Regions from separate parts of the Labilibaculum antarcticum genome, predicted to be linked through region 1. Evidence: riboswitches for the same ligand, from Rfam matches in the RefSeq annotation. Region 1 holds a riboswitch; the other holds the start of a gene.
What was found. A riboswitch is a leader RNA that binds a small molecule or an ion and turns the genes downstream of it on or off. The one in region 1 is predicted to bind thiamine pyrophosphate.
Positions count from the first base shown of each region.

Region 2: linked by a shared signal. The riboswitch ahead of ALGA_RS04895 (TonB-dependent receptor) and the one ahead of ALGA_RS19285 (sulfide-dependent adenosine diphosphate thiazole synthase) in region 1 are both predicted to bind thiamine pyrophosphate.

Region 1 covers NZ_AP018042.1:4,816,455-4,820,890, forward strand. Annotated here, with positions in the region: gene ALGA_RS19275 (flavodoxin family protein) at 128-763, opposite strand; gene ALGA_RS19280 (nitroreductase family protein) at 1,019-1,846, opposite strand; TPP riboswitch at 1,956-2,048, shown strand; gene ALGA_RS19285 (sulfide-dependent adenosine diphosphate thiazole synthase) at 2,106-2,876, shown strand; gene thiE (thiamine phosphate synthase) at 2,878-3,489, shown strand; gene thiC (phosphomethylpyrimidine synthase ThiC) at 3,489-4,436, shown strand, end outside.
Region 2 covers NZ_AP018042.1:1,321,585-1,326,020, reverse strand. Annotated here, with positions in the region: gene ALGA_RS04910 (CCA tRNA nucleotidyltransferase) at 1-789, opposite strand, end outside; gene trxA (thioredoxin) at 979-1,338, shown strand; gene trxA (thioredoxin) at 1,503-1,946, shown strand; TPP riboswitch at 2,036-2,132, shown strand; gene ALGA_RS04895 (TonB-dependent receptor) at 2,194-4,436, shown strand, end outside.

The DNA of each region.
Region 1 (4,436 bases):
GTTGATTGATAGCTCATTACATAAGAGTTAAAATTCATTAAAGTTCATTGGGGATTAAATCAAAAAAAAACTGCCAATCGGTAAAGTTGGCAGTTTATATATCAAAGGCTTATGCTAGTGGCTCGAATTATCGAATAAAGTTGGTGTATATTTTCTTCTCCTGTACCGGAGCTTCTACCTTGTCTTTTCCCTGATCAATTAATTGCAATAGGTAAGCCATGTTTTTCCCTAAAACTCTCATAATTTGAACGCCTTCTTCATCTTGTAATGCTTCACCTGGAGTAGTTCCGTGAATCACATTCCAATAATTTGAGGTCGGAACCATCATTTCTGCATAGGTGATGTAATTGTTCAATTCGTTAAAAGTTGGTAATCCTCCCGAACGACGAACTGCCACAACCGAAGCACCAACTTTGTGGCGAAACAAGTTCCCATTTGCACCACTCACATAGAATGCCCGGTCTAAAAACGATTTCATATTTGCTCCCAAGGATGCAAAATGAACAGGTGAGCCAAGCAAAATGCCATCGGCTTCTTTCATTTTCTGAATCCAAATGTTTAGATCATCTCCTTTTAGCACACATTTTTCATCTTTATTTTTAGCGCATTGACCACAAGCGGTACAACCTTTTACTCCTTTGTTTCCAACATGCACGATCTCTGTTTCAATACCTTGCATTTCCAATTGCTCAGTTACCAATTTAAGGGCATGGTAAGTGTTTCCTTCTTTTTTCGGACTTCCATTAAATGCGACTACTTTCATATGTTTATAATTTTATGTTTTTGCCATATGGAACTTACCATGCTGGAATAATCATCCCTTTGTGTGTTAAAATCACTTTTGCATGGACGTTTCATTTTGTGAGATTTTTTTTTTATGATTTCAGATTCGTGATAAATTGAATTATGCACACCAATTGAAAGTGCAAAATAAGCAGGACCTGAATACTATTGTTTTAATAAAATGTTAATAGAATGAATCTATTGTAGGAATCTGATGTGATAAACAGAGTTCTTTTTATTCCAGTTTTATGCGATTCACTTTTAAACCTTCCGATTGAATGCCTCGGGCATATTTCACTGCCGATTTACCAAATATCATCACATAGCCAATTGTATGATCCTTTGGTATGCCAATTAATGTGCGTAATTCAGGATCGATATCATCAATGGCCCATTTTATCATTCCGTTCCAAAGTGTACCAATTCCATGCGAATTAGCTATCAGTTCAAAATAACTCAGTGTAATTAAGCAATCAGCCATTGGCGAAGCATCAATGGATGGGGCTGAAGCAATAATCATGTGTGGTGCATCCCTAAATATCACATCCACACCTTTGGTTTTCCATAATTTCTGATAGGAAAGCAGGAATTGAAATCGCTTCTCAAGTGTGCCGGTCTCTCTGGCATTTTTTAGTGAGTCGTAAACTTTTGATCGAAACAAATCTAAATCCTCTTTATTATCAATTAATGATATCAAAACAGCATTGTCATTGTGTCCTGTTGGTGCATGTGCCGCCGTTTCAATCAGCTCCTGAATTAATTCCTTGTCTACATTTTCCTTTTTGTATTTCCGGATTGAACGTCTGGTTTTTATCAATCTGCTGATTGTTTCCGGCTTTGGCATTTCATCACTTACCGAAACACTGTCTTCAGGTTTTTTTCCCAATATTGAAAGTGCCCCCGTAGGACAAATGGCTAAACAATGTTGGCATTTCAAGCAATTCTTCTCCTTTTCTCTTCGGATTACAGGCTTTGGATTCAATTCTATAATCCCAACCGGACAATCTTGAGCACAAAGACCGCATTCAATACATTTATCTTCCTCTATCTTAAAATCTAACATTGTTTGCAAGCTTATTGTTTGTAGGCAAAGGTAATTTTTCCAGAGAATTAATCCATAAAAGATTCAATGGGGAAGTGTCAATTCTGGTTTTTTATTTTACATTTGCATTTATATAAACTAGGGGTGCCTAACTTTAAGGCTGAGAACATACCCTTTACCTGATCAGGATAATGCCTGCGTAGGAAAGTAAAGAAAAGTCTACTTTTTTGGAGTAGGGCTGCCCCTGTTTATTACTATTATTCACTTAATAAACAGTAAAATGGAGCAAATTGTATCTGCAGGAATCGTCGATTCCTATTTTAAAAAACTCAAAGAAAATTTATCGGTTGATGTAGCAATTGTAGGAGGTGGACCTTCTGGATTGGTGGCATCCTATTATCTCGCCAAGAAAGGCTTTAAAGTTGCTTTGTATGAAAGCAAACTGGCTCCAGGTGGCGGCATGTGGGGTGGTGCTATGATGTTTAATGAAATAATGGTTCAGAAAGATGCATTGCATATTTTGAATGAATTAGGAGTTTCCTACCAACACTATCAGGATGACTATTATACACTTGATTCAGTACATGCAACCTCTGCATTAATTTATCATGCTACTCAGGCAGGCGTAAAAATCTTCAATTGTTCAGTTATCGAAGATGTGGTTTTTCAAAACGACAGAGTATGCGGTGTTGTTTTAAACTGGTCTCCGGTTCGCCGGGAAGGATTGCATGTAGATCCTTTGGTAATCATGGCAAAAGCGGTTGTGGATGGCACGGGTCACGATTGTGATATTGCACGAACATTGGAACGTAAAAATAATGTGAAGCTAAACACAAAAACAGGTAAGGTGATGGGTGAGTGTTCTTTATCCATTGATGAAGCGGAGCGCACTACTGTTGAGAACACCAAGGAAATTTATCCTGGACTATATGTGTCCGGCATGGCATCGAATGGTGTGAGTGGCGGATTTCGAATGGGACCTATTTTTGGGGGAATGCTTTTGTCCGGTGAAAAATTAGCGGGTTTAATTGCTGAAAATCTGAGTAAATAGGATGGAAGACTTTGGTTTATACATCATCATTACGAAAGCTCAAACGTCATACCGTTCCATTGCCGAATCGTGTGTTGAGCGAGGAGTAAAGATGTTACAGTTACGCGAAAAATTGATATCCGATAAGGAATTAATAAGGATTGGAAAGGAAATTAGAGCCATTACCATAGGGAGTGATACCCGTTTTGTGATGAATGATCGTGCAGATATTGCAGCAATTTGCGAAGCTGATTTTTTACATCTCGGACAAGATGATATGAGCATTGAAGAAGCTCGGAATATCGTTGGAGAGATGAAAATCGGTTTGTCAACTCATTCCATACAACAAGTGCAGGAAGCTCTGGTTCAGAGGCCTGATTACATAGGTTTTGGTCCCATATATCCTACCAATGCAAAAATAAAACCCGATCAACCCGTTGGTATTGATCAACTAAAGCAGGTGCTTGATATTGCTGCAGTTCCTGTGGTTGCCATAGGTGGGATTTTCCCCGAAAATATACAGACTATTCTCAGTGCAGGAGCTAAAAATATGGCCATGGTGCGACATTTTATGCAAACCGATCAGTTTGATGAAAGAGTTCTGGAGTATACTAATTTAATAAACAAGAAATAATGAATACACAAATAGAAAAAGCCAAAGAAGGCATTATCACAGCCGAAATGCATATCGTTGCAAAAAACGAAAAAGTTGAAGTTGAATGGTTGCGAAACGAGATTGCATTAGGTCGAATTGTAATTCCTAAAAACAAAAATCATGACTTTCCGGTTATTGCAATTGGTAATGGTTTGCGAACTAAGGTAAATGCAAACATGGGAACATCCGAAAAGCATTGCCATTTTGATGAGGAATTGGAAAAAATGAAAGTGGCCATTCACTATGGTGCTGATGCGATTATGGATTTGTCAACGGGTGGCGATTTGCACATCATTCTGCAACGAATTATTCAGGAATCATCAGTAATGGTTGGCACAGTGCCTATTTATGGTGTTGCTACACGCTTGCTGGCCGAAGGAAAAGAGATTAAAGAGCTCGATCCGGAAGATTTGTTTCGTGAAATTGAAATTCAGGCAAAAATGGGTGTCGATTTTATGACTTTGCACTGTGGAGTCACCAAAGTATCTCTTTCTTTTCTCGAGAATGATTCACGAGTATGCGGGATTGTAAGCCGTGGAGGCGCTTTACTGAAACGATGGATGAAAGAAAACGGCAAGGAAAATCCATTGTATGAACAATACGATCGAATTTTGGATATCTGCAAACAATACGATGTTACCATTAGTTTAGGCGATGGTTTGCGTCCGGGAGCAGGTGCTGATGCTACCGATCGTGCACAAGTTGCCGAGTTGTTGGTTTTAGGGGAATTGGTTGATCGTGCCAGAGACAAAGGCGTTCAGGTGATGGTAGAAGGGCCTGGTCACATGCCTTTGGATCAGATTGAAGCCAATATGAAGTTAATGAAAAGACTTTGTGGAGAAGCGCCGTTTTACGTGTTGGGCCCATTGGTTACCGATTCGGCTCCTGGATACGATCACATTGTGGGAGCAATTGGTGGTACTGTT
Region 2 (4,436 bases), 2.2 Mb from region 1:
AGTATGGTAGAAATTATCTTTATGACTGATACCATTCCTTGTTTCTTTTCCTTTTAGCTTTACGAATTCAGGGAATATTAATTTTAGCAATCCTGTTTCTTCCAGTAATTTAAATCCAATAGATGGCTTGTCAGAAAGAATGATTTTATTTAATTCTTCAATAATTCGTTCTTTTGTGATAATCTCAATGCGATCTTTATTGGTACGGATTGCCTCAAGAGTTTCTTCTGATATGGTAAATTTAAGCTGAGTCGCAAAACGAATTGCTCTCATCATTCGCAACGGATCATCAGAGAATGTTATCAATGGTTCCATGGGTGTTTTAATGATCTTTTGATTTAGATCAACAACTCCATTAAATGGATCCAATAATTCCCCGAAGTTATCTTTGTGTAGACTTAGAGCCAGAGCATTCATTGTAAAATCTCTTCTTTTCTGATCATCTTCAAGGGTTCCATCTTCAACGATAGGGTTTCGTGAACCTCTGTCGTAAGATTCTTTTCTGGCACCAACAAACTCTATCTCCAGATCTTTATACTTAAGCATTGCTGTTCCAAAGTTCTTAAAAACAGAAACTTTTGATACACGGGCTTCTTTTGCTACTTTTTTGGCAAGTTCAATTCCACTGCCAACAACAACAATATCAATGTCTTTTGATCCTCGTTGTAAAAATAAATCTCTTACAAAACCACCAATTACATAACACTCAAGATTTTCTTGAGTAACAATTTTGGAGATTATAGAAAATATAGGGTGTTTTAAATGTTCTTTCACTGTTCTTTTTTTCAAATAGTTTTTGCTAATCCTGCTTCTTAGGATTATTCATTCTCAAATTCTGAGATTTTTCACTGACAAAATTACAATTATTTAGATGGAATCTATAAAAACAAGAATATTTTGAATTTGGCATATAAATTGCAGGGATAAATGTATATATTTGTATATATTAATGATTGTATTATTTTAATATTGAAAGTTATGGTAGAACATTTAACGGTAGCGACATTTAAAGCTAAGGTATTTGATTTCGAACAAAATAAAGATTGGAAATTTGCAGGTGAACGACCATGTGTGGTTGATTTTTATGCCGATTGGTGCGGTCCATGTAAAACTGTCGCTCCTATTTTGGAGGAATTAAAAGAAGAGTATGGCGACAATATAGATATTTATAAGATTGATACTGAAAAAGAACGGGAATTGGCTTCAATGTTTGGAATTCAAAGTATTCCATCATTGTTATTTATTCCTAAAGACGGTCAACCACAAATGTCACAAGGTGCGATGTCGAAGGAATCATTTAAGCAGGCATTTTCTGAGGTACTTGGAGTAAACAAATAATTCAAATTCTACTTGCTATTTATTTGAATGCTTAAAGTTTTGTTAAAGCTCAGGGGAAATAATGATGCTTTAAAAAAAAAGATCATTTTTGTAAATAGTAATAATGAAAAGGAAGTTGAACGAGGGGTTTTTTCTTAATAGTATGCCTCTATAAAGAAATGAAGATGAAAAAGATATTTTTTGTGCTGTTTGTAACAATGCTGAGTCTAAGTGGATTTTCCCAAGCTACAAATGAAGTCATTCACTTGGATGATAATAGTTTTAAAGAAAAAGTGTTTGATTTTGAAAATGGTAAGGAATGGGCTTTTAAAGGTGATAAACCTGTAATCGTAGATTTTTATGCAACATGGTGTGGACCTTGTAAACGAGTTGCTCCGGTATTGGAGGAACTTCAAAAAGAATATGGAGATGACATTCAGATTTATAAAGTTGATACAGATAAATCTCCATTAGTTTCAGGTGCATTTGGCATTAAAAGTATTCCAAGTTTTCTTTTTATCCCTGCAAAAGGAAAGCCAACAATGGCAAAAGGAGCTTTACCAAAAGAAACTTTTGTGAAGGCGATAAAAGATGTTTTAGGTGTTAATGCACCTGAATCAATTAAATAGGATTAGAAAAGTGAAAGTTTAGGTTTAGTTTAAAGTCGGCATTTTGCCGACTTTTTTGCTTTTGAACAATTTCAGATTATCTTTGACCCAAAATCACAGTGGGGTGCCTTAAATTACAGGCTGAGATCATACCCTTTAACCTGATCCGGATAATGCCGGCGTAGGGAAAAATTGCGAATTAACTTTTCGCCCCTGATCTTATTACAACCTCATTGCAATATTTTATTAACGTTTTAACTTATAAACAATGTTTACAAGAAAGATGAACTGTGTTTTGCGCAGATCAACACTGTTAATTGTATTGCAATTTGTATGTTTTATCGGATTTTCTCAATTGGCCGTAAATGGCACAATTACCGATAAAGCTGGAAAAGCACTTCCGGGTGCTACAATTGCAGTGAAAGGAACTTATTTAGGTACTGTTGCCAATTCGAATGGCAATTACAAGTTTCAGAATTTAAAGGAAGGAAATTACAGTTTAGTGGTTTCATTTTTGGGGTATCAAACAAATCAAAAAGAAGTGAAATTGGTAAAGTCGAAAAAGATTGACTTTAGCTTGGAGGCATCTGCCATTATGGCTGATGAAGTACTGGTTGCGGCAACACGTGCCGATAGAAAAACCCCAGTGGCATTAACTAATGTAAAAAAAGAAGATATTGTTGCGCGTAATTTAGGACAGGATATTCCTATGATTTTGTCGTCTACGCCTTCATTTGTAACTACTTCCGATGCAGGTTCTGGTGTTGGTTATACTGGATTTAGAGTAAGAGGAACCGATGCGAATCGAATTAATGTTACCATTGATGGTATTCCTTTGAATGATTCCGAATCTCATGGTGTCTATTGGGTGAATATGCCCGATTTTGCTTCTTCGGTAGAAGATATTCAAATTCAGCGGGGAGTTGGAACATCTACCAACGGAGCTGCAGCTTTTGGAGCAACAATAAATCTTCAAACTTCAAAAGTAGCTACTGAAGCATACGCTGAAATCGCGAGCTCAGCAGGATCATTCAACACTTTTAAAAACACTGTTAAAGTGGGAACCGGACTTGGAAAGAATGGATTTTCCTTCGATGCTCGTTTGTCTAAAATCACCTCTGATGGCTACATTGACAGAGCAACATCTGATTTGCAGTCTATTTTCCTATCAGGAGGATACTATGGTGAAAAAACAAGTATTAAAGCCAATTTTTTTACGGGGAAAGAGCAAACTTATCAGGCCTGGAATGGTGTTCCTAGTGTGAGATTAAATAATGATGAGGCTGGAATGCAGGAATATGCCGATAACTGGCTGATAAGTCAGGAAGCTGTTGATTTTATGAAAGCTTCGGATAGCAGAACCTACAATCTGTATACCTACAAGAATGAAACCGATAACTACTGGCAAAAACATTCGCAATTATTCTTAACTCATTTGTTATCAGAAAATACGAAACTGAATATTGGTTTGCACTACACCCATGGCGAAGGATACTATGAACAATTTAAACCAAACGATAAATTGAGCAAATATGGTTTGGATCCGATCGTAATTGGAAGTGAGAGCATCACCAAAACAGATGTGATCAGAAGAAAATGGTTGAATAATGATTTTTACGGAGCTGTTTTTTCTTTGAGTCATTCGTTCTCCAATGTTGATTTGGTTTGGGGGGGTGCCTTAAACAAATATGAAGGGGATCATTACGGAAGAATTCGTTGGATGAAAAATGCCGGTGATGCTTTTCTTGATCAGGAGTATTATGCAAGTACAGGAACCAAAACAGATTACAATACTTATTTAAAAGCCAACATTGCAATTTCTGAACAATTTAATCTTTACGCCGATATGCAGGTACGAGGTATAGATTACAAAATTGAAGGGATTGATGATGACTTTCGTGATTTGACCCAGCAACATGATTTTGTGTTTTTTAATCCGAAATTGGGCTTAAATCTCCAGTTGAATAATAATAACAGATTCTTTGCTTCTCTTGCAATTGCAAACAGAGAGCCAAACAGAAGTAATTATACTGATGCTGAGCAAGGTAAGACACCAACAAGTGAACGGTTATTCGATTATGAAATGGGTTACAAATTTACTAGCTCAAAAGCCTTTTTCGAGACAAACCTTTACTTCATGGACTATAAGGACCAATTGGTACTTACCGGACAAATTAATGATGTTGGAAGTGCTATAATGGTGAATGTTGCTGATAGTTACAGAATGGGAGCCGAACTTAGTGGAGGGGTTAAAATTTCTAAAGAGTTTGACTGGAGTGGAAATATCACTTTAAGTAAAAATGAGATTAAGAATTTTACAGAATATGTTGATGATTGGGATAATGGAGGTCAGATTGCAACAGATTTAGGAACTACAAATCTGGCTTTTTCTCCTGAAGTGACAGCAAATTCGATGTTTACTTATCAAAAATCAGGTTTCACTGCCCAGTTATCTTCTCAGTTTGTTGATGAGCAGTTCATTGATAACTCTTCGAGCAATGACAGAAAATT